One region of the Faecalibacillus sp. TM498 genome, then DNA from elsewhere that is predicted to be linked to it. Evidence: a T-box and tRNA genes for the amino acid it is inferred to sense, from the RefSeq annotation. Region 1 holds a T-box; the other holds one or more tRNA genes.
What was found. The T-box of region 1 lies ahead of ileS (isoleucine--tRNA ligase). A T-box ahead of a tRNA ligase gene usually reads a tRNA of that ligase, here a tRNA-Ile.
Positions count from the first base shown of each region.

Region 2: it encodes a tRNA-Ile, which carries the amino acid that the T-box ahead of ileS (isoleucine--tRNA ligase) is inferred to sense. The anticodon was not compared.

Region 1 covers NZ_JAJDKB010000045.1:4,214-18,792, forward strand. The annotation lists gene LJD32_RS11825 (D-alanyl-D-alanine carboxypeptidase family protein) at 1-147, opposite strand, end outside; gene LJD32_RS11830 (DMT family transporter) at 144-1,025, opposite strand; gene ileS (isoleucine--tRNA ligase) at 1,138-3,876, opposite strand; T-box leader at 3,916-4,114, opposite strand; gene LJD32_RS11840 (DivIVA domain-containing protein) at 4,086-4,529, opposite strand; gene LJD32_RS11845 (RNA-binding protein) at 4,539-5,297, opposite strand; gene LJD32_RS11850 (cell division protein SepF) at 5,327-5,767, opposite strand; gene LJD32_RS11855 (PRC-barrel domain-containing protein) at 5,846-6,088, opposite strand; gene LJD32_RS11860 (sigma-70 family RNA polymerase sigma factor) at 6,113-6,883, opposite strand; gene LJD32_RS11865 (sigma-70 family RNA polymerase sigma factor) at 6,927-7,622, opposite strand; gene LJD32_RS11870 (sigma-E processing peptidase SpoIIGA) at 7,622-7,999, opposite strand; gene proC (pyrroline-5-carboxylate reductase) at 8,463-9,236, opposite strand; gene ftsZ (cell division protein FtsZ) at 9,286-10,368, opposite strand; gene LJD32_RS11885 (cell division FtsA domain-containing protein) at 10,388-11,650, opposite strand; gene LJD32_RS11890 (cell division protein FtsQ/DivIB) at 11,748-12,500, opposite strand; gene murB (UDP-N-acetylmuramate dehydrogenase) at 12,502-13,416, opposite strand; gene murG (undecaprenyldiphospho-muramoylpentapeptide beta-N-acetylglucosaminyltransferase) at 13,419-14,495, opposite strand.
Region 2 covers NZ_JAJDKB010000067.1:1,210-10,409, forward strand. The annotation lists gene LJD32_RS13550 (DegV family protein) at 1-121, shown strand, start outside; gene LJD32_RS13555 (dipeptidase) at 135-1,121, shown strand; gene LJD32_RS13560 (DEAD/DEAH box helicase) at 1,224-4,391, shown strand; gene LJD32_RS13565 (PTS transporter subunit IIC) at 4,404-5,408, opposite strand; tRNA gene LJD32_RS13570 (tRNA-Ala) at 5,489-5,564, opposite strand; tRNA gene LJD32_RS13575 (tRNA-Ile) at 5,605-5,681, opposite strand; gene LJD32_RS13580 (N-acetylmuramoyl-L-alanine amidase family protein) at 5,798-6,487, opposite strand; gene LJD32_RS13585 (LytR/AlgR family response regulator transcription factor) at 6,543-7,256, opposite strand; gene LJD32_RS13590 (NUDIX hydrolase) at 7,412-7,963, opposite strand; gene map (type I methionyl aminopeptidase) at 8,052-8,909, shown strand; gene LJD32_RS13600 (hypothetical protein) at 8,935-9,200, opposite strand, start outside.

The DNA of each region.
Region 1 (14,579 bases):
ATTGTATAAAACTTGTCCGGTATCTTTATCGATGACAATTCCATATTGTCCTACAATATTGACTTCTTCCCCTTCAGCGAAAACTGGTACGAATGATGTAAAAATCATCATCAATGATAAAGTTATTGTAAGTAATTTTTTAATCATTGTTTTCCTCCCCTATGTAAAAAAGATAACTTTGTTTCTGATATCAAAACCGAAATAAAAATAATCATAAATCCTAATCCAATTTGAAGTGTCATTATTTCTTGTCCAAATAATATGGAAAAGAAAACTCCAAAAACAGATTCTAAGCTTAATAATAATGCTGCTATATTTTCATTAACAAATTTTTGTCCCACATTTTGAAATAAATAACATAATGTAGTTGCAAAAAATGCCAGATATAAGATTTGAAGATAAATACTTGAATCAATATGGAAAACAACTGAAATATCTTCAAATAAAGAGGCTGCTATAAATGAAAAAATAGAAGCAAATGCAAATTGTAAGGCAGTAATAATAATTGGAGATGTCTTTTTCATTGCTTTTTCACACACAATAATATGAACAGCATATAAAAAACCACCAATCAAAGTATAAAGATCACCTAAATTCACCTTTAAGGAACTATCTAAAGAAACAAAACCAACTCCAATAAAACAAAGGATAGCCGCAAATATTTGTGCTTTATCGGGTTTCTTTTTAAAATAAAGCCAACTTAATAAAGGAACAATCGTACAATAAACGGCTGTTAAAAAAGCATTTTTACCAGGTGTTGTCAATTGCAAACCAAATGTTTGAATTGAAAAAGCACTAAATAAGGCTAGACCTGCTAAAAAACCACCTAATAGATCTTGTTTTTTGATTTTTTTTATTTTATTAAAAAATAAAATAGAAATGAAAATTGTACTTAACACAAAACGTATACATAATAGCGTAAATGGAGAAATAAAATCCACAGCATTTTTCATAACAATAAAAGAACTTCCCCAAATAAGAGCAGACATTAATAGCATACATTTACCTAATATTTCTTTTTTCATATACTCCCTCACCTACAATCTCGTAAATAATAACACAGTTCGCTTTATTTTTCATTACAAAATTGTTTTTTAAAAAGAAAAGGATGTATCTTTCGATACATCCTGTTATCTGCTATTCAGCTACACGATGAGCTACACTTGCACAACGTGAACATAATTCACCATTCATTTCATCTTCATCGAAATAGTTCCAACATCTTGGACATTGTACACCGTTGAATTTTTCAACTTTAATGTAGCTAGTTTCATATTCTTCTAAAGTTGTATCATCAACTAATTCAACTTTAGCCACAATAAATAATTGTTTTAAATCATCTTTTAAGTTAGCAATATCTTTATATTCATCTTTTAAAGATAATGTTACTTTTGTTTCCATGTTCGATTTAATTAATTTTTCATTTCTTAAACCTTCCATAGATTTTAAAACATCTTTTCTTACTTCCATAAATTTAGAAAAATAAGCTAAAACTTCTTCTTCATTTTCAATATCAAATAATTCATATTTTGGTTCTAAGAAGATAGATTCTGCTTTAGTTTCATCACAATGGAAATGATCATGTAATTCTTCAGCAGTAAATACAAGTACTGTTGATAATAATTTCATCATTGTTTTAGCATGATGATATAAAACAGTTTGAACTTGTCTTCTACGTGGAGAATTTGCATCTTCAATGTATAAGATATCTTTTGTGAAATCCATATAGAATGAACTTAAAGTATTTGTAAAGTAATTTAAGATTTCTTGGTTGGCTGTTGCAAAGTCATAATTTGCATAAGCTTCATCATAAGCTTTCATTAATTCATTTAATTTAGCTAACATATATTGATCAACACCAGGTAAATCTTTGATTTCTACTAAATCACTTGCTTTGAAGTCATTTAAGTTACCTAAAACGAATCTCATGGTATTACGGATTTTACGATATCCTTCAGCCACTTGTTTCATGATTTCATCAGAAATACGAACATCTTGTTGATAAGCAACAGAAGTAGCCCATAATCTTACGATATCAGCACCATATTGGTTAACAAGTTTAATAGGATCTACTGTATTTCCTAATGACTTAGACATTTTATTTCCTTTACCATCTAATACGAAACCATGTGATAAGACAGTTTTATAAGGAGCTTTACCATGAGCAGCAACACCGATAATTAATGATGAGTTGAACCATCCACGATATTGGTCACTACCTTCAAAATAAAGATCTACTGGATAATTAAATCCTCTTTCTACCATCACACCTGTATGTGAACTTCCTGAGTCAAACCATACATCCATGATATCTTTTTCTTTTTTGAAGATACCATTTGGTGAATGTTCATTTGTATATCCTTCAGGTAATAAATCTTTTTCATCTCTTTCAAACCAAACATTTGAACCATGTTCTCTAAATAATTCAGAAATATGATCAAATACTTCTTGTTCAATAATTGGAGTTCCATCTTCACAATAGAAAATAGGAATTGGTACACCCCAAGTACGTTGACGTGAAATACACCAGTCTCCACGATCTCTAATCATGTTATAGATTCTGATGTGTCCCCATTCATTTAACCAGTTAACATTATCAATTTCACTCAATAATTTATCTCTAATTTTATCTAATGAACAGAACCATTGATCAGTTGCTCTAAAGATAATAGGTTTTTTAGTACGCCAATCATGTGGGTAACTGTGTGTGATGAATTCAAGTTTTAATAAAGCTCCAATTTCATCTAATTTCATAGTTACTGTTTTATTAGCGTCATCAACATATTGACCAGCTAACCATTCACCACAATCTTCCATCATACAACCATGTTCATCAACGTTACAATAAGCTGGTAAGTTATATTTTTGACCTACAAAGAAGTCGTCTGCCCCAAATCCAGGTGCAGTATGAACACATCCAGTACCAGAATCAGCTGTTACGTGATCTCCTAAGATAACTAATGATTCTCTATCATATAACGGATGTTGGCATGTAATATATTCTAATTCAGATCCTTTATAATGATTAACAACTTTGTAACCAGTAATTTCAAATTTAGCCATTAATTCATCAACTAAAGTATCTAAGACAATTAATTTTCCTTTTTCAGTTTCTACTAATGCATAGTTATAAGAAGCATTTAAGCAGATTGCTAAGTTAGCAGGAATTGTCCAAGGAGTAGTTGTCCAAATAACGAAATTAACATCATTATCTAAGACTCCTTTACCATCTTTAACTTGGAATTTAACAAAAATTGTTGGTGATTTGATATCATGATATTCAACTTCAGCTTCAGCTAAAGCAGATTCACTTGATGGTGACCAGTATACTGGTTTTAATCCTTTGAAAATCAATCCATCCATCGCCATTTTAGCGAACACTTCAATTTGTCTTGCTTCAAATTCATGTTGTAATGTTAAATAAGGATGTTTGTAATCCGCAAATGTTCCCATACGGATCAATTGTTCCATTTGTTTATTTACTTGTTCATGAGCATAAGCATCACATTTTTCTCTAAATTTGGCTGTAGGCATTTCTTTACGATTAACACCTAATTTTTGAATAGCATTTTCAATTGGTAAACCATGAGTATCCCATCCAGGAATATATGGTGTATAGAAACCATTCATATTTTTATAACGACAAATAACGTCTTTGATGACTTTGTTTAACATATGTCCCATGTGCATATTTCCATTAGCATATGGAGGACCATCATGGAAGACAAAGCTGTCTTTTCCTTCGTTTTGTTGAATAACTTTGTTATACATGTCGTTTTCTTGCCAACGTTCTACATACTTAGGTTCTTTTTTTGGTAAGTTTCCACGCATTTCAAAGTCAGTTTTTGGCATTAATAATGTGTCTTTGTAATTCATTTTTTCTTTCCTCTCTTTAAAAATAAAAAAACACATCATCCTAAGGACGATGTGATCGCGGTACCACCTTAATTCGTATTTTCATACGCTCTTGAAATCTTAACGCGATTAACGTCACCTTCTACTTAATTCAAAGGGCTACTCCAGAGTGATACATTATAATCTTTGTTACTGATTTACACCAACCATCAGCTCTCTTAAAACTCTAATTATAAACTGTCTCCTTCATCGTATTTATCTTCATTAATTAAATTGTAAACTTCAGATTGATCAATAGACTCAAGGATATCTTTTGACATTTTTTCTACCGAAGCTCTAAATTTAACAGCTTGCGCTTTAAAGTCGCTCATCTCACCAGACAACGAACGAACATACTCTAGCGATTCGCTCAGTATCATATTAGCATTCTTTTTCGCTTTGTCAATAAGTTCGCTTGCTTCTTTTAATGCAAGACGTGCAATTTCTTCATTTGTTTGTTCTTGGATGTTTACACGATGCTGCAATAATGATTTTTGATGTTCTAATTGTTGATAATCTTCTTGTAATTTTTTAATTTGATCATTCAACTGTTTTATTTCATTATCTTTTTCATTGATCAATTCATCAACTTGTGACTTATTATAACCAAATACTTGTTTTTTCAATGACATCATGTTCACTCCCTACTTATAAAAATACCCTTCAACCACATAATTATCAGAGCGTGTTTGTTTATTACAATCAACAAACATCACTCTACCATGCTTTTTGAATGATATTATGTCTTTATTATTACATAAATAATTTATTTGTTCAACCGGTTTATGATTAACTTTTACATGACCAGCACGAATAAATTCTGCTGCTTTTTGTCTTGAAATTTTATAAAAAGAAGAAATGATCTTATCTAATCGAAATGAAGATACAATAAATGATTTTACTAAATAATCATTTTTTACTTCTATTTCTTCATCCCATTCAACAAACTTTACTTTACTTCTTTTAATCATTGATAAATAATCTTTTAAATATTCATAAATATGTCGATCAACAGCTAAATAAAAATCTTTGTCTTTTTCAACAATATCTCCAAATAACTCTCTTTTAATTCCTAAAGACATTAAAGCACCTAAAATGTCTCGATGTGTTAATTTTTCAAAATTTTTTGCATAAATAATCTTACAAACAACGATTTCAAAATCTTCCTTTTCTATTTCATAAAAATAAGGAGCAATAATCATTCTTTGACTTTCACTATGAATAAAACCACCATTTTCTAAAACTTGAACTTCATCTTGATGCCCAATAACACTTTTAACAATTGATTGATGATACGGATCTAAAAATTGCGTTAAAATAAGTCTTTGTTTATATTGTACTTGATCCAAATAATCAAGTACCTTTTTTACAAAGACTTCTTCCCCTTTAAAATGTTCAAACATAACTTAAAAAAGTATGGAAACCATACTTTTTAATCTTCTTGTTCATCTTCATCTAGATCAATTGTTCCTGCAACAGAAATATTACGAGGTGTACATAAGAAAATTTTTGGTCCAATTCTTTGAATGTCACCTTCAATAGCGTAAATAACACCACTTAAGAAATCAACAACACGTTTAGCTTGATCTTTTTGTAAACGATGTAAATTAACAACTGTTGCTTTTTTTGTTTTTAAATAATTTGCAATATCTTGAGTTTCTCCAAATGAACGTGGTTCAAATAAAACTAAATGACTATCTTTATTCATATTTAATGATTTCACAGCTTCGCTTGTTTTAGAAAATTTTGCTTGTTCAAATAAGCTTGTTTTAGGTTCAGTATCAACCTCTACAGCATCATAATCTTCAGCAATATCTTCTCCATCCCCATCTTCATCAAAAAACCATTTTTTTACTTTTTCACCGTAACCCATGAAGTCATCCTCCTTTTATTTCCTCAATATTATACCATACATTTATTGATTATCAAAGGTATCAACAAGGAAATCTAGCTAAACCTGTTCAATATTCACTAAAATCACATCACCTTTTAAAGAAATCACACATTCAATCGGAATAACTAAGACAGGAGGCTCTTTAAAAAAACAAAAAAAATGAAAAAAATTCATTTTTTCGACAATTAAAGCACGTATACATTTTTGACACCAATCTAATTCAATATCCGCAATATACCCTATTTTTTTACCATCATAAACATTAATCACATCTTTTGATTGTAATGATACAAATCTCATACGATCACCTCTATAAAATATGCTTTAGACTAATTTTTTATGTAATTTTTCTAAAGCTTTTTTTTCAATTCGAGAAATTTGCGCTTGTGATACAAAAAGCTCATCTGCTATTTCACATTGCGAATAACCCTGATAGTATCTTTCTTGAATTACTTTCTTTTCTCTTTGATTTAAACAATCAAAGGCATTTTTTAAATCAAGGTGATCATGATAATGTTTCAATGTTTCTGGATCTAGTGAGATAATATCTGATAATGATAATTCATTTTGATCATCATTTCCTACAGCATCTTGGAAAGAAGCAATGCTTTGAGTAGATTGCATTGCTTCTATAATATTTTGTTTTTCAATATTTAAATTTTGTGATAATTCTTGAATCGTTGGTTCTCTTTGATATTGATTTAAATATTTTTCCTTTTCTTTTAAAATAGCATAAGCTAAATCCTTGATTGGTCTAGAAATCTTAACTTGTGTATTATCTCTTAAATAACGTTTCATTTCACCAATGATCAAAGGAACTGCATACGTTGAAAACTGTAATTGATAATTGGTATCAAAATGATCGACTGCTTTTATTAGACCAACGATGCCTACTTGAAACAGATCTTCATATTGATTTGATTTTTGGTAAAATCTTTTCATTAGAGATAACACTAATTTAGTATTAGAAAGAATAATCATTTCTTTACTTTTTTGATCATGATTCTTTTGATAATTTTGAATCAAAGTATATAATTCTTCTTTAGAAAGTGTTTTTTGAATAGGGATAGCGCTCATAAAACTTTCTTTTTCCACAATAATCACCAAAATTAGTGTGGCTTTTTTTGATAAAAATATACTATTTCACTTCATCATAATTTAATTGACTTCTTAATTTTTTTATAATCTTTTTTTCTAATCTAGAAATATAAGATTGTGAAATACCTAATAAATCAGCAACATCCTTTTGTGTCAATTCATCATTATTAGATAAACCATATCTTAAAATCAATATTTCTTTTTCTCTTTCATTTAATTCTTTTAAAGCTTCATAAAAAATTTTCTTTTGATCACTTTTCAACATTTCTTGTTCAACAAGATCATCATCAGTTCCTACGATATCTCCTAATAATAACTCATTACCATCATAATCAATATTTAAAGGTTCATCTAAAGAAATCTCATAACGAATCTTATTATTTTTTCTTAAGTACATAAGTATTTCATTTTCAATACACCTTGAAGCATACGTAGCAAGTTTAATATTTTTATCTGCCTTAAAAGTATTGATTGCTTTTACTAAACCAATTGTGCCAATACTAATTAAATCTTCCAAAGGACAATTGGCGCTATTGTCATATCTTTTAGCAACATAAACAACCAATCTTAAATTATGTTCAATCAATAAATCTCTTGCTTTTTGATCCCCAGAAACTGCTTTTTCAATTATTTCCTTTTCTTGTTGACCTTTTAAAGGAGGCGGTAAAATATCATGTCTTCCTATATAATAAAGATACTGTTTTGTATTTAAAAACTGTCTAATCATTTGCCACATCAAATAATCCCTCCCATCAATTCTTTATTTAATAAACAATCATAATCTAATTCATCCAATACACCTATATAAACATTTCTTAAAGATTGCTTATTTACTAAAACTTGATCAACTAAAATAATATCTATTTTTCTTTTTTTTAAGCCATCAATAATCAATGTATCTAATTGTTGATAAGTATCAATTTTACTTTTTTTAATAAAAATAAGTGGATAACCTAGATAGTTTGCATGATTACCACTATCTAAAAACCCTGAAAGATGATAAATCTTATTATTAAAAATAAGTGTTACATCATATAGATCATCTTTTTGTTTTATTTTTCTTTTTGTATAAATTAAATAAATTGTTTCAATAATTAAAAAAACACATGTCATAACAACAATAACTATATCTTTATAATTTATGGGAGTAATCAAGATTCCGTTGTATATAAATGATTCTTTTATTAGGGTATTGATAAAGAATAGTATTGAAAAATAAACAATTAAAAAAACTGGAAAATATAAGAAAAATTGTTTTTTAAAAATAAATAAAAAAAGGACAATCCAGTATAAAAAACTTATATATGGTAAATAGTCTATATAAATGAGAACAATCGATATATTACTTAAAAAACTCAAGAAAAGGATTTTCAAAAATGACCAATTAATATTAAGCAATAATGAAATCATTTCATAAGTCATGATAAATAAGATACCATTCATACAATAAGTTAATTCAACATAGACCTCCATCTTGCTTACCCCTTTATCATCATATATGATGGCAAGTAAAAAAGATGTCAAAAAAGATTGGACATTTAAAAAAGTATGGACAAAAATCCATACTTTCTACACATTATTTTTTTGAACGATCGATTGCTTCCATCACAGCGTTTCTAAAATTATTTTCTTCTAAAGCCTTAACACCTTGAATCGTAATACCACCTGGAGAACAAACTTGATCTTTTAAAATACCTGGATGTAATTGCGTCTCTTTAACCATTTTTGCACTTCCTAAAACAGTTTGGCTGGCAAGCTTATAAGCCAAATCACGAGGCAAACCATTTAAGACTGCACCATCTGCTAAAGCTTCAATAAACATATAAACAAAAGCTGGTCCACAACCACTTAAAGCACCACCGGCAACCATTTGATAATTTTCAATAAGATAAACCTCACCGATGCTTTCAAACATTGTTTGTACATAATTTAATTCTTCAGCTGTTAAAGTATTGTCTTTTTCAAATAAAGTCGTTCCTTCTAATACCTTAGCTGGTGTGTTTGGCATAATTGTTAAGTGATGTGTTCCCGGTAATAATTCTTCATATTTATCATTTCCATAACCAGCAACAATTGAAACGATCACTTGTTGATCAATGACTGATTTTATTTTTGAAATAACACTTTCTACGACATTTGGTTTGACCCCCATCACCAAATAATCACAATTTTTAACAACGTCTTGTTCACTTGAACATACATGAATACCAAAATCTTGTTCAAACATCATCAGCTGGTGACTATTTATATCATATCCATATACCTCACTACCATCAATAAAATCACTTTTAATAAGACCTTGGCAAATTGTCCCGGCCATATTCCCTAATCCTATAAATCCAATTTTCATTTAAATTTCCCCCTTTATAAAAATGAGCTAACATCGTTAGCTCATCTTATTAAATTCTTCTATTTTTGATAAATGCTGGTGGAAAACCGTCATCATCATCTTCGTCATCATCATATGATTCAAAAGTTTGAGGTTCTTCACCTAAAGGTCTTGCTACTGAAGGTTGGACAGTTACTTCTTCCTTTTCTTCCTCGAATCCTGTTGCGATAACAGTAACAATAATTTCATCATCTAAGTTTTCATTAATAGCAATACCTAAATAAGTATTAATGTCATCTCCAACTTCTTGAGTAATTGTTTCAAGAGCAATATTAGCATCATATAATGAAATATTTGGTCCACCTGTAACGTTAATAATAGCGTCTTTAGCACCTGCTACGGAAACTTCTAATAAAGGTGAAGAAATTGCACGTTTTGCAGCTTCTTTTGCTTTATCATCTCCTGATGACATGCCAATACCAATTAACGCATTTCCTCTATTTTTCATAACTGCACAGATATCTGCAAAGTCAAGGTTGATAAATGCAGGAACAGCAATTAAATCAGTAATTGTTTGAACACCTTGTCTTAATACATTATCAGCTTCTCTAAATGCTTCTTGCATTGGACGTCCACCAATTAGTTGTAATAAACGGTCATTTGAAACCACAATAATACTATCTACATTAGAACGTAATTCATCAATACCTTCGATTGCTTGTTTTTTACGTTTCATTCCTTCAAAAGTAAATGGTTTAGTAATAACACCTACTGTTAGTGCTCCTAATTCACGAGCAATCTTAGCGAAAACAGGTGCTGCACCAGTACCAGTTCCACCACCCATACCAGCAGCAATGAAAACCATATCTGCACCTTCAAGGGCAGTTCTAATATCTCCTTCAGATTCTAAAGCAGCTTTCTTTCCTACTTCTGGATTACCTCCTGCTCCTAAACCTTTTGTTAAATCTTTTCCTAAAACAATTTTATTTTCTACAGGCGAACGACGTAATACTTGTACATCTGTATTTGCGACAAAGAATTCTACTCCTCTAACGCCTTCTTCAACCATGCGGTTAACAGCGTTGTTTCCTCCGCCACCAACACCGATTACTTTTATTTTTGCAACTTGTTCAAAATCTAATTCTTCGTTCATGATTTACCCTCTCTTTTATCTATTCTTCTTCACCAAAGAAAGTATCTAGTAATCTACTAAATCTTCCAGTTTTCTCTTTTGTATCTTTTACTTTCGTAAGTCCTTTAAATCTCACAGCCATTGTATTAGAAATATCCGGTAAAACAACAGATGTTTCATAAGGACCAAGATATTTAGCACGATCAGACATATAAAAAATCATTCCTACAGAAGAAACAAATGCCATATCTCTAATGCCAATAATATCTGGACGATAAACTCTCACTGGACCTTCTAAAACACGACCAGCAACTTTATCTAGTAGCTCAAGTTCTCCTCCGCCACCAACAATCAGTGTTTCATAATGTTGTCCATTATCGATAACACCCATTTTTTCTTTAATAACATTTAACATATCAACTGCAGCTTCTTCTAAAATACCCGCAAAATCTTTTTGTGTATAATCTTTACGACCATCTGGAAGCTCAGTTGTATGAATAATATCCTCTTGTCCAACAGTATAATCCAAAGAACCATATTTGACTTTATATGTTTCAGCTTGATTCATAGAAATTTGTAAATGTTGAGCAATTGCTCTAGTCAAATTATAACCCCCAACTGAACATACTGTTAAATATTTTAAATATCCATCCTTGTAGAAAGATATTGTTGACGTTTTATATCCCATATCAATAATCAATGCACCTTCTTGAAGATAAACTGCATCAAAAGCTTCCTTTGCACACGCAAAGGCATTGATACAAATATCCATAATTTCTAAACCTGCCTTTTCAACAGCCATAATATATGGATATAAAATCTGTTTTTGTGAAGTAATAATCAATGTATCAATAATTAAATTTCTTGAAGCTTCTCCTATAGGAGGTACTTGACTAATTCCAAAATCACCATTAAAGCGAACTGGTATTACACAAACCACCTCTTCTTCATGAGATTTTTTGAATTTAGTAGAAAGTTTCAAACCTCTTACAATATCATCCTTAGAAATCTTATCATGATCACTAAGTGATACACTACTATTACTTTGATAAAGTTTAGAACGAATAGTAGGGATTGTAAGACCAACTGCTTTGATTTCTCCATCTAGAAAATCATTAGCTTCTTGAACAACTCCTTTGATATCATTTACTAATAAATTTTCATCTTCAATGATGCCTTTTTTTACACCATGACTAGGGACCTTTTTAGAAAAAAGAACATGTAAATTAGAATTGATAATTTCACCAACTAACAATTCAATTGAAGCACTACCTATATCCAATACTGCATAAACTTCATTCATGTCTATCTCCCCTTACTACATATACCATTATATTATCATAAAAGCTACGATATTTAAAGGTTTTAGTTTCAAACACGTAGCTTTTTTCATACACTATTTAATTGTATACATAGACATTTTTTCCTAAATAATCATAGTATTTATAATCAGGATAACTTTGAATAACCAAGTAATAATTTGTTGATGTAAGTTGTTTTTCCATGTCTTCAATACGTACATAAAAAACCTTACCATCATCAAGTTCCAACTTACATTTGGTTTGATCTTTTTCATCAGGTTCAAAGACAATACTAGAGATTTGATTTTGAACAACTGATGGTAATTTGACATATGCTTTCACAAATGATTGGAAATGTTCTTCGTCAAAATTCATCATTTGTGGACAACGTTGTACATAAGAAATCCATTTTTGTTGTTGATCTTGTTCAAAAATTCCATCTTGATCTGCAACATATAAAATATTATTAATATAGCCATATAAAGAAGCATTGTTTTCTTTAATTCTTATCTTTATATTCCCTATCAAATCTTTCGTTACAGTTGCTTTTTCAACAAAGATCATTTTTTCAACCTCTGTTTCAATCTGTTTTTTATTTACTTTAAAAAAATAAGTTTGTTTTGATTTAACCGGTAATCGTTCAATAATCTCTTCAGCAGAAGTCAAATGACATCCTGAAACAGTTATTTTTTTTACTTTAGACATATCTCCAAATAAAAAAATCACTAAAAATATCAAAAACAAAACAATAAGTACAAAATTAATTCTTCTTTTTCTTTTTTTCTTTTTTAATTTATTTCTCATTGTTAACACTTGATTTTCATCATGTTCATTATATACATACGTTGTCATCTTAAGACTCCCAATTAATAAAACGTACTTCTGGTTTTAATAAAACACCATACTTTTCTTGAACTATTTTTTGGACATAAAAAATCAAATCATGAATATCCTTAGCAGAAGCATAACCATTATTTACAATAAAGTTAGAATGTTTTGGAGAAACTTGTGCTCCACCAATTTCATAACCTCTAAGACCTGCATCATCAATATATTTCCATGCAGCTGCACCTTCTGGATTTCTAAAAACACTTCCTGCACTTGGTTTATTCCAAGGTTGCGTAGACATTCTTCTTTCTTTTCTTTTATCTAAAGTTTCATTAATTTCTTCAACACTTTTATTTTCCAAAACAAAAGTAGCTTCCAAGACAATCCATTTAGGATGGTCTTGAATGATAGAATGTCGATATGAAAAATCCATTTCATCTTTAGATAATTCAACCACTTTTAAACATTCATCTAATACTTTTACTGATTTAACAACTTCACTTAAACATGATTTATAGGCCCCTGCATTCATAAAAATACCACCACCGATATTTCCAGGAATTCCTCCCATAAATTCAAAACCACTCAAACCAATTTTAGCACAATCATAAGCAAGTTTAATCATTGTAACACCACATTGGGCAGTTACTTCGCTCCCATTGACATGGTATTGATTCATATCTTCAAGGGAAATAATAATTCCTTCAAAACTTTTATCTGAAAATAATAAATTTGAACCTCTTCCAATAACAAAAAGTTGAATACGATGCTTACGACAATACTTTATCACTTCAATCAACTCATCGACATTTTGAACTTTTATAAATAATTTTGCTGGCCCACCTACACGATAAGTTGTATGTTTATATAACGGTTCATCTTTAAGAACTGTTCCAACATCTAATTGTTTAAGTTCTTCATAATATTTTTCAAACTTCATCATTAGTCTCCTAACATCGAAATAATTTCTTGATACATATCTTCAACTGCATTTGGCTTTCCTAACTTTTTAGCGTTTTCTGTTAAAATTTGAAGTGCAGTTTGATCATTAATAACACTATCAATTGTAGAAATCAATTTTTCTCCTGTTAAATCTTTTTCAAGAATCATTTTAGCAGCATGATTATTTTCTAATTCACGTGCATTATATTCTTGATGATTTGCTGCTACATAAGGACTAGGAATCAAAATAGCTGGTACGCCTAAAGCTGTTAATTCGGCAAGGGTACTGGCTCCTGCACGCGAAACAATAAGATCTGTCGCATGCATTAAAGAAGGCATATCATCAACATAAGGGATGATTTTTACGTTTTCATTTTCATAATCTTTCATTGATTCATAATAAGGTTTCCCAGTAACATAAAGTACTTGATATTCTTTACCAACAAATTGATTCATCGATTCCTTCATCGTTTGATTAACTGTTTGTGATCCTAATGATCCCATAACAATCGTAACAACTTTTTTATTTCTATCTAAACCATATTTATCATAAATATCTTTAGGAACTTCATGGCTGACAACACTTGCACGAGGATTTCCAAGCAATAGTGTTTTTTCTTGAGGAAATTCTTCATACGCTTTTTGATAACAACAAATGATCTTATCTACTTTTTTTATAAGAATTTTATTTGTTAAACCAATAATTGAGTTTTGTTCATGAATCATCGTTTTAATTTTTAAACTTGCAGCAGCTTCTAAAGCTGAAGCACTTGGATATCCACCAAAACCAACAACAATATCAGGATTAAATTTTTTTATAACTTTTTTTGCTTTTCCAATAGATTTAACAAATAACAAAGCTGCATGAGCTTTCTTTAAAGGATTACCCGCTAATCCTTTAACATTTAAACCAACATAATCATATCCAAGTTGGGGAACAACTTGAGATTCCAAACGATCCTTTGTTCCAATAAATAAAAATTTTGAATTTGGATCTTGTTTTTTTATATATTCAACTAATGCAAGAGCAGGGTATAAATGTCCACCTGTTCCTCCAGCAGCAACAACAACTTTCATCTTTACTCACTGGTATATTGTAATTGACCCATCTGAGTAGTCATCTACAATATACATTCCTTTCTATCAATCTTATTTATCCGC
Region 2 (9,200 bases), on a different contig from region 1:
AAAATTATTATTTCAAACAACCTTCCATGGTATTGATGTAGAAATCAATTATTTGCCTGCTGTTTTAACATGCCATGGTGGTCTTGCTTGTTGTGCAATTCATGCTACATATAAAATTTAAGGAGTGATTAATGATGAAAGTTGTTGATATGCATTGTGACACCATTTTAAAACTTTATGATGATTTACATCACGGTAAAGAAGGTTCTTTATTAGAAAATGACGGTCATATTGATTTAAAGAAAATGCAAAAAGGAGATTATTTGCTTCAAAACTTTGCGATGTTTGTCGATTTAAGTGAAAATCCTCAACCTTTTTTAAAAGCAAATCAACTCATTAACTATTATTATCATGAAATAGAAAAATATCCTGAACTCATTAAACCTGTCTTTTGTTATCAAGATATTATCGATCATCAACAAGCAGGTATCATGTCTTCTCTTCTAACATTAGAAGAAGGGGCTGTTGTAGAAAATGATTTATCACTACTTGAACATTATTATAGATTAGGCGTTAGAATGATTACTTTGACATGGAATCATGTAAATGGCATTGGACACCCTAACCTTTCTAATATTTCTTGTTATGAAGATATGTTTAAAATCAATGATCACGATGGTTTAACACCTTTTGGTTTACAATATATTAAAGAAATGGAACGTTTAGGAATCATTATTGACGTTTCTCATTTAAGTGATGCTGGATTTTATGATGTTTATCATCATACAACAAAACCTTTCGTTGCCTCTCATAGTAACGCTCGCCAAGTATGTGGTGTCGCTAGAAATATGTCAGATGACATGATTTTAAAACTTGCTAGTCGTGGAGGCGTTATGGGAATCAACTTCTGTAGTGATTTTTTAACTACCGAAGGTACTCATCAAACAAGTTATGTTAAGGATATGGTTCAACATATTTTATATATCAAAAATCTTGCAGGTATTGATTGTATTGGTTTAGGAAGTGACTTTGATGGTATTGGATCCAAGCTTGAAATGAAGGATGCAAGTGGTTATCAAATATTATATGGTGCTTTAATTGAAGCTGGATTATCTATTGAAGAAATTGAAAAGATTTTTTATAAAAATGTCTTACGTGTTTATAAAGCAGTTTTGAAATAGGATTGGAAACAATCCTATTTTTAAAAAAACAAAAAAATGCGTATCTCTATCTCATCATTTTAGAAAAATAATGTTATAATAGCTAAATGGGAGGGACTACTTATGTATATTAAAGATGATGAAATTAATAAGTATTTTAATGAGCCCAATTGGAAAGTAGCTCATAACTTATTTCAACATAATACAATATCTAACATGTCTGTTATTAAAGATGGTCAAATTTACCAAATCGTAGGAAGTACTAATGTTAATGGTAAAATTGATACTGCTACAATTCAAGTTGATACAGGAGGACATATCCTCGAATTTAACTGCGATTGTAATCACTGTAAGCCTAATGAACTGGCATGTGGACATATAGGTGCTATTTTATTAAAATTTTACGGTCTTGAAGCAAGTGATTTACCTTATTCTTTCAATCAAAAAGGAAATTACGCTGATCAATTACAAGCACTTCAAGCAAAAAAAGAAGCCGCACATTTAAAAGAACAAGCTAATTTAACTTTTTCATTAATTGAACAATATAAAAATCAGCATCGTTTACATCAATTACAACTTAATCAACACATTCATTTAATACCGCAAGTAAAAAGTACATTTAATCGATTAAGTTTATCTTATAAGATTGCTAGCGATAGAAGTTATACAATTAAAAATTTAAATACTTTTATTCAAAATGTAAAAGCAAACGAAATTGTTGAATATGGAAATGCTTTAGTTACCGATCATAACTCTAAAGCCTTTGATAGTTCTTCATTAAAACAAATTCGTTTTATTAAAGAATATTTTCATTTAAAAGATGATGATCGTAGTATTAGAATCACATCAGACAATATTGATGATTTTTTTCTAACACATTATGATAATTTAGATATCAACATTAACTTTACAACAATTGATTTACAAAACTTCATTTTAGAAATCCAAAAAGATGAAGATTACACAACCATCAAATACAAAGAACCTGATGGTATTACTATCATCGGTCATCAATATATCTATTATTTCGATCACTATACCCTTAATAGATATTCAAAAGAATGTAGTGATGCGCTAAGACCTTTACTTACACATTTAGAAAATAATTCACTTACAATTCCAAATAACGAATTACCACGTTTTTCTAAATATATCATTGATTCTGTTGTTCCTTATGTCGAATTTACAGGAGATGATATCGATGAATATCTACCTATGGATATTTCTTTATTAATTTATGTCGATTTAAATAACAACAACGAATTATCTGTTACATTAGATTATCGAGATGATCAAGGAAATACAATCTTAGAAAACCCTAAAGATCTAGTACTTCCATTAAAATTAGATGGTGTTATTCAAACACTACAAAAATACCTAGAATATGATGAAATCACTCAAATGTATTATCTTTATAATGAAGAAGATATTTATGATTTCATTACTCGTGTTTTACCTTCACTTAATAATGATTGTGAAATTTATATTAGTGAAGAAATCAAACAAATGAATAAACCTAAAAATATGAAATTAAATATCGGTGTTCGTTTACAAAATGATTTATTAAAAATCGATATTAATAGTATCAATGTTGATAAAGAAGAAATTAAAGATATTTTATATGCTTATCAACACAAAAAGAATTATCATCGTTTAAAAAATGGGGAATTTATTAATTTAGATGATGATAGTATCAAAGATTTAGATTTATTATTTAATGATTTAAATATTGAATATACCGATTTAAAAGATGGTGAAGTTGAAGTTGATAAATATCATTCACTTTATTTAGAAAACTTTATGAACAGTTCATCATTACATTTCAACAGAGATCAACATTTCCAAGACTTGATTTCTCATATTGAAGAAAAAGATCCTGAAGATATTCAAGTTCCACAAAATTATTCTAAGATTTTAAGAGACTATCAAGTTCAAGGATTTAAATGGTTAAAAACAATGTCAGAATATGGCTTCGGTGGTATCTTAGCTGATGATATGGGGCTTGGTAAAACATTACAAGTCATGACATTGATTGAAGATGGTATCGGTGAAAATCATGTCAGTCTCGTTGTTGCTCCTGCAACCTTGATTTATAACTGGCAAGATGAAATCAAAAAATTCTCAAAGAAATTGAAAACAGTTTGTATTACTGGAAATATTGCTCAAAGAAAGAAATTAATTGAAAGCATTCCAGAATATGATGTTGTTATTACTTCATATGATTATATTCGTAGAGATTATGAATTATATAAAGATTATCAATTCTATTATTTTATTTTAGATGAAGCTCAATATATCAAAAATCAAAGTACAAAGAATGCTCAAACTGTTAAATTAATTAATGGTAAATATCGTTTCGCTTTAACAGGTACTCCAATTGAAAATAGTTTAGCAGAATTATGGTCAATCTTTGATTTCTTGATGCCTCAATATTTATATAATTATCACCATTTCAAAGAAACTTACGAAATACCAATCATAAAAAATGAAGACCAACAAAAACAAGCAAAACTTAAGCAATTAGTTGAACCATTTATTTTAAGAAGAACAAAGAAAGATGTTTTAACAGAATTACCAGACAAGATTGAAAACAATGTCATTATTCCTTTTACACCAGAGGAAGAAAAAGTATATCTTGCTAACTTATCAACAATTAATAGTGAATTACAAAGTGCTATTCAGGTAAATCATATTGATAAGATCCAAATCCTTGCAATGATGACAAGACTTCGTCAATTATGTTGTGATCAACGTATTTTATATAAAGATATTATTGAACCAAGTTCTAAACTTAAAGCTTGTATGGATATTATTGAAACAGCAAAAGAAAATAATCAAAAAGTCTTACTATTCTCTTCTTTTACTAAATCATTAGATTTAATCGAAGCTGAATTACGTAAAAAAGATATTTCTTATTATGTTTTAACTGGTTCAACAACAAAAATCAAAAGGCATCAACTTGTTAATGCCTTCCAAAACGATCAAACAACTGTCTTTTTAATCAGTTTAAAAGCAGGTGGTACTGGTCTTAACTTAACAAGTGCTTCTACCGTTATTCACTATGATCCATGGTGGAATATGTCTGCACAAAATCAAGCAACAGATAGAGCTTATCGTATTGGACAAACAAATAATGTTCAAGTTTATAAATTGATTATGAAAAATTCAATTGAAGAAAAGATTCAAAAACTTCAAGAACAAAAACAAGATTTATCGAATATGTTTATTGAAAACAATAATGGTTCTATTACCCAAATGTCTACTGCAGATATTATTGATTTATTTAAATAAAGAAAAAGGAGATTAAAGACGTTCAATCTTTAAATCTCCTTTTCTTATGTAATTCAATTTTCTAAAAGCTTTGTAAAAACTAAATGTTAAAATTGCTGGAGCAATCACATCTATCAAAATAAGTGGTATCCAATACTGATTTCCCATTACTTGAATCGCATCCAATAAACCTACAAGTCCTGCTGTTCCCATTCCTGAGCCAATTGCACTGCAACGAATATGAAGTAAGACCGTTGAAATAGGTGCTGTAATAATCGTTGTTAAAATTGTAGGTAACCAAATAACCGGTCTTCTAATAATATTTTTAAACTGTAACATACTTGTTCCAATTCCAATAGCAATAACATCACCAATATCATTGTCTTCAATAGACATCATCGCAAAACCAATCATTTGTGCGCAACACCCTGCAAGTGCTGCCCCTGCCGCTAAACCATCAAGTCCTAACATAATACCAATAGCAGCTGAAGAAATTGGTGCCGTTAATGCCATTCCCATTAACACCCCTACAACAATTGACATAAATAAAGGTTGTAAAGAAACCCCATCATTAATAACGCTTCCAATCCAAGTAATCATTTGTGTAAGATAAGGTCCTACAAATTGCGTTACCAAACCTGCTATACAGATAGAAACAAAAGGAACAAGTAAAATATCAATCGGTGTTTTCCCTTGAATAAGTCTTGTTACCTCAATAGCCGCTAAAACTGCTACATAAGCTGAAATTGGATTACCCGCTTGAACACCATTATTAAATGTTCCAGCTCCTATTGCTCCTGCAATAACCGCAGAAATCAAATTAAGTCCTTTTGCATCAATTGCATAGCCCATACCAATTCCAATGGCCGGTCCCATTAAATAACCTGCTACTGTCCCCCAGGTTACAAGTTGTTCAACATGAACTAATGTTCCTAATTGTTTTAATATTGTTCCAATAATCAAACTTGCAAAAAAGCCATAAGCCATTCCATTAAAAGTATTGATTACATAATTTCCTTTTCCTCTACTTTGTGCCATATTTTACCCCCTTAATTGGATTATAGAGTATATTTATTTTTTTACAACAAAAAAACTGCCGAAGCAGTTAGTTTATTTATTGGTGGAGCCAAGCGGGATCGAACCGCTGACCCCCTGCGTGCAAGGCAGGTGCTCTCCCAGCTGAGCTATGGCCCCAATTTAATATTTACTTTTTCCACCATTTCATTTGTTAAAATGGTGGGCCTGAATGGATTTGAACCATCGACCTCACCCTTATCAGGGGTGCGCTCTAACCAACTGAGCTACAGGCCCATCAATCAACTGCCCATATAATATACCATGCATATAAGAATACGTCAACAGTTTTTCGTATATTTTTTTACATTTTTTTAAAAAAATAAAAATACATTGATAAAATCAACGCTTTTTTATTGTAAAATTTTTGCTGTTTTTTTCTTTTTTTGAGTCATTATTCTTAAATGATATTTAATGAGCCCTTCTTTTACCTTTTGACATAGTTTTTTTTGATAATTTTTGCTTCTTAGTTGCCCACATTCATTATAATTTGATAAAAAACCACACTCAATTAGAACTCCTAATGTCTTAGTAGCTCTTAAAACTCTAAAACCACATCCACTAATTGGTTTTCTACTATTTGTTAACTGTTTTAAACTTTGATCAATATCAAAAGCTAATGCTTTTCCTTGTTTGCTTCTATAATAATAAAAAACTTGTGAACCCCATGCACTTCTATTACCAGAAGCATTTTGGTGAATACTTAATAAATAATCACATTTATAGCTATCTATCTTCTTGACCCTTAAATACATATCATCTTGTTTAGAATAATGATGATTTCTTTTCGTCATATCATAATCACCATCTCTTGTTAAATAGACTTTAGCACCACTTTTTTCTAATTCATCTTTCATTTTCAAAGCAATTTCTAAATTAATATTATCTTCATAATAACCATATTCAATAGCTCCATTATCAAAACCACCATGTCCTGCATCAATCACCACTTTTACATTTTTTAAAGATTTTTCATAAGCATCTACAGGAACCTCAAAGAAACACACGCCAAAAGCAATCATTATAAGAAAAATTCTTTTCATAACATCACCGTTGTATTATATGTCAAAAAAAAGATATCATGATTTTTCATGATATCTAAAATTTATCCATCAAGTAGTTTCTAAAGGCCTCATTAACTTCTTTTTTATATTTTCTACCGATTTCTAATTCATTTTTACTTTCTTCATTAACCATATTAATATGATTTTTATCTATACGATAAATATATTTCATATTAATTGCATAACTTCTATGTATTTGAATAAAACAATGTGCTTGTTTTACTTGTTCCATAAATTTCTTCAAAGTCATTTTAACAGCATATTCATGTTCATATGTATGGATAATCAATTCATGAGCATAACATTCTGCATAGATAATATCATCACTCATTAATGTTATATATGCCATTTGATTTTTATTCATTCCCTTATTCAGTTCAAAAATCAATTTCATTTCATTTTTACATTCTTCATTGTAAAGTTGATTAAAAACTTTAAAGTCATTATCAAGATGATTCTTTCTAATAAAGCATAACGCCTTTAATCCTTGGGCTTTAAAAATCAAACTACTTTTACTTGAAACAAAAACAATTTGTGAATCAAACTTTTCTTTAAACTTTTTCGCATAATCCACACCTGTCCCATTTTCAAATATCACATCTAAAAATAAAATATCGGGTACATGTTTTATCTGATCTAAATCAACCATTCCATGATAAACATCTACAACAGCATGGTATTCACTTTCTAATTTATTTTTTAAAGTTTCGCCAAACGCTCGGTCATCATCCATAATCGTAAAATACATACTCACACATCCTAACTACACATATTTTATTCACTATAAATTATAGCATATTTTACCCCCCCCCCCCCCCCCGCACCTTTTTTATTTTTATATTTTTTATGTTTTTTTCCAAAAAAACGCCTTAGAAGGGATTTATATAGACTTAAAAAGGATCATTATTGAACACGAAGATATTTTTTTACTATGTCTAGTTCTTCAATATAAATACAATGATTTATTTTATTTTCTTTAACATCTTGATAACATTTTTCAAAATCCAACCATTTAACTTCACTTACTTCATGATCAACAAAAACAAAATCTTTTTCTTCTAAATCTTTCCATAAAACAAATATTTTACTTACTTGATTATCTTTAAATAAACGACCATGAAAAATTTCTTCAAAATGAAATCTACGATTTCCACAATCAATCAATTCACTTTCCCTTACAACAATTCCTAATTCCTCTTTCAACTCTCTTACCGCCGATTGACCATAGTTATCCCCTGCAGGAATATGTCCTGCACTTGAAATATCATAACAGCCAGGAAACGAATCTTTTTGTTCACTTCTTTTTTGTAATAATATTTGTATTTTATTTTCTTTTTTTCTTAAGATCCAAACATGAGCTGTACGATGTAAGATTCCTTGTTGATGTGCAATTTCTCTTTCTACTGTCTTTCCTGTTGGATTTCCTAATTCATCGCATATATCTAAAATTTCCATTTTATCATCTCCATTAAAATCATATTATCATCTTTCTTTACATTATAAAATGAGATGTTTAAAATAGATACGAAAAGAGGTAGAACAAATGAATAAATGTTGGTGCGGAAGTGGCTTAGACTATGAAGTTTGTCACCGCGAATTTGACAAAAAAATTAATTATTACAAAAAAAGAGGAGTGATGACACCTCCTAGATCAATGATTAAAAATCAACAACAAATTGAAGGAATCAAAAAAGCAGCTGTTGTAAATAATGGGTTATTAGATCATATCGAAAAGAATATAAAAATTGGTATGTCGACTGAAGATATCGATGTACTTACAAGAGAATATTTAAAGGAACACAATGCACATTCTGCTGATTTAAATTATGAAGGCTATCCTAAAAGTATTTGTACATCTATTAATGATATCGTTTGTCATGGAATTCCTTCTTCTGATGTTATTTTAAAAGATGGAGATATTATTAACGTTGACGCTACAAGTGAATTAAATGGTTACTATGCCGATGCTTCACGTATGTTTATGATGGGAAATGTTTCAGATGAAGCTAAAAAACTTGTTAAAATCACAAAAGAAGCGATGTATGAAGGGATGAAAGCTATCAAGCCATGGAAAAGTCATATTGGAGATATCGGTAAAGCAATTCAAAGATATGCACATATTAATGGCTATAGTGTCGTTGAAGAATTCTGTGGTCATGGTATTGGAATGACCATGCATGAAGACCCTTATGTCTTCCATTTTAAAACAAAAGAAGATACTGTTTTGATTGTTCCAGGAATGGTTTTTACAATTGAACCAATGCTTAATCAAGGAACAAGACATGTTCACTTAAATTATAATGATGATTGGACAGTTTATACAGATGATGGGAAACTTTCTGCTCAATGGGAACATACTTTCCTTGTTACAGAAGATGGTGTGGAAATTATTTCAAAATAAAAAGTCAGAAAATCTGACTTTTTTATTATGCCGTTTTTTCAACATATACGTGCTTTTTTATTATACTTTCTTCATAAACAAGATGTTGATAACAATCCTCATATAAATAATGAGTCACAACATCATACCGATTTCTATCAACACGAATTCGATGCTCTTGATGAAGCTTTCTTAAACAATTACCACAATAACAATCAATAATACAGGCAATAGCTTCATCTTCATTCCCATCATACCAATAAATACCATTTCTACAGGCAACAATAATTTTCTTACAAGCATTTAAGCCTA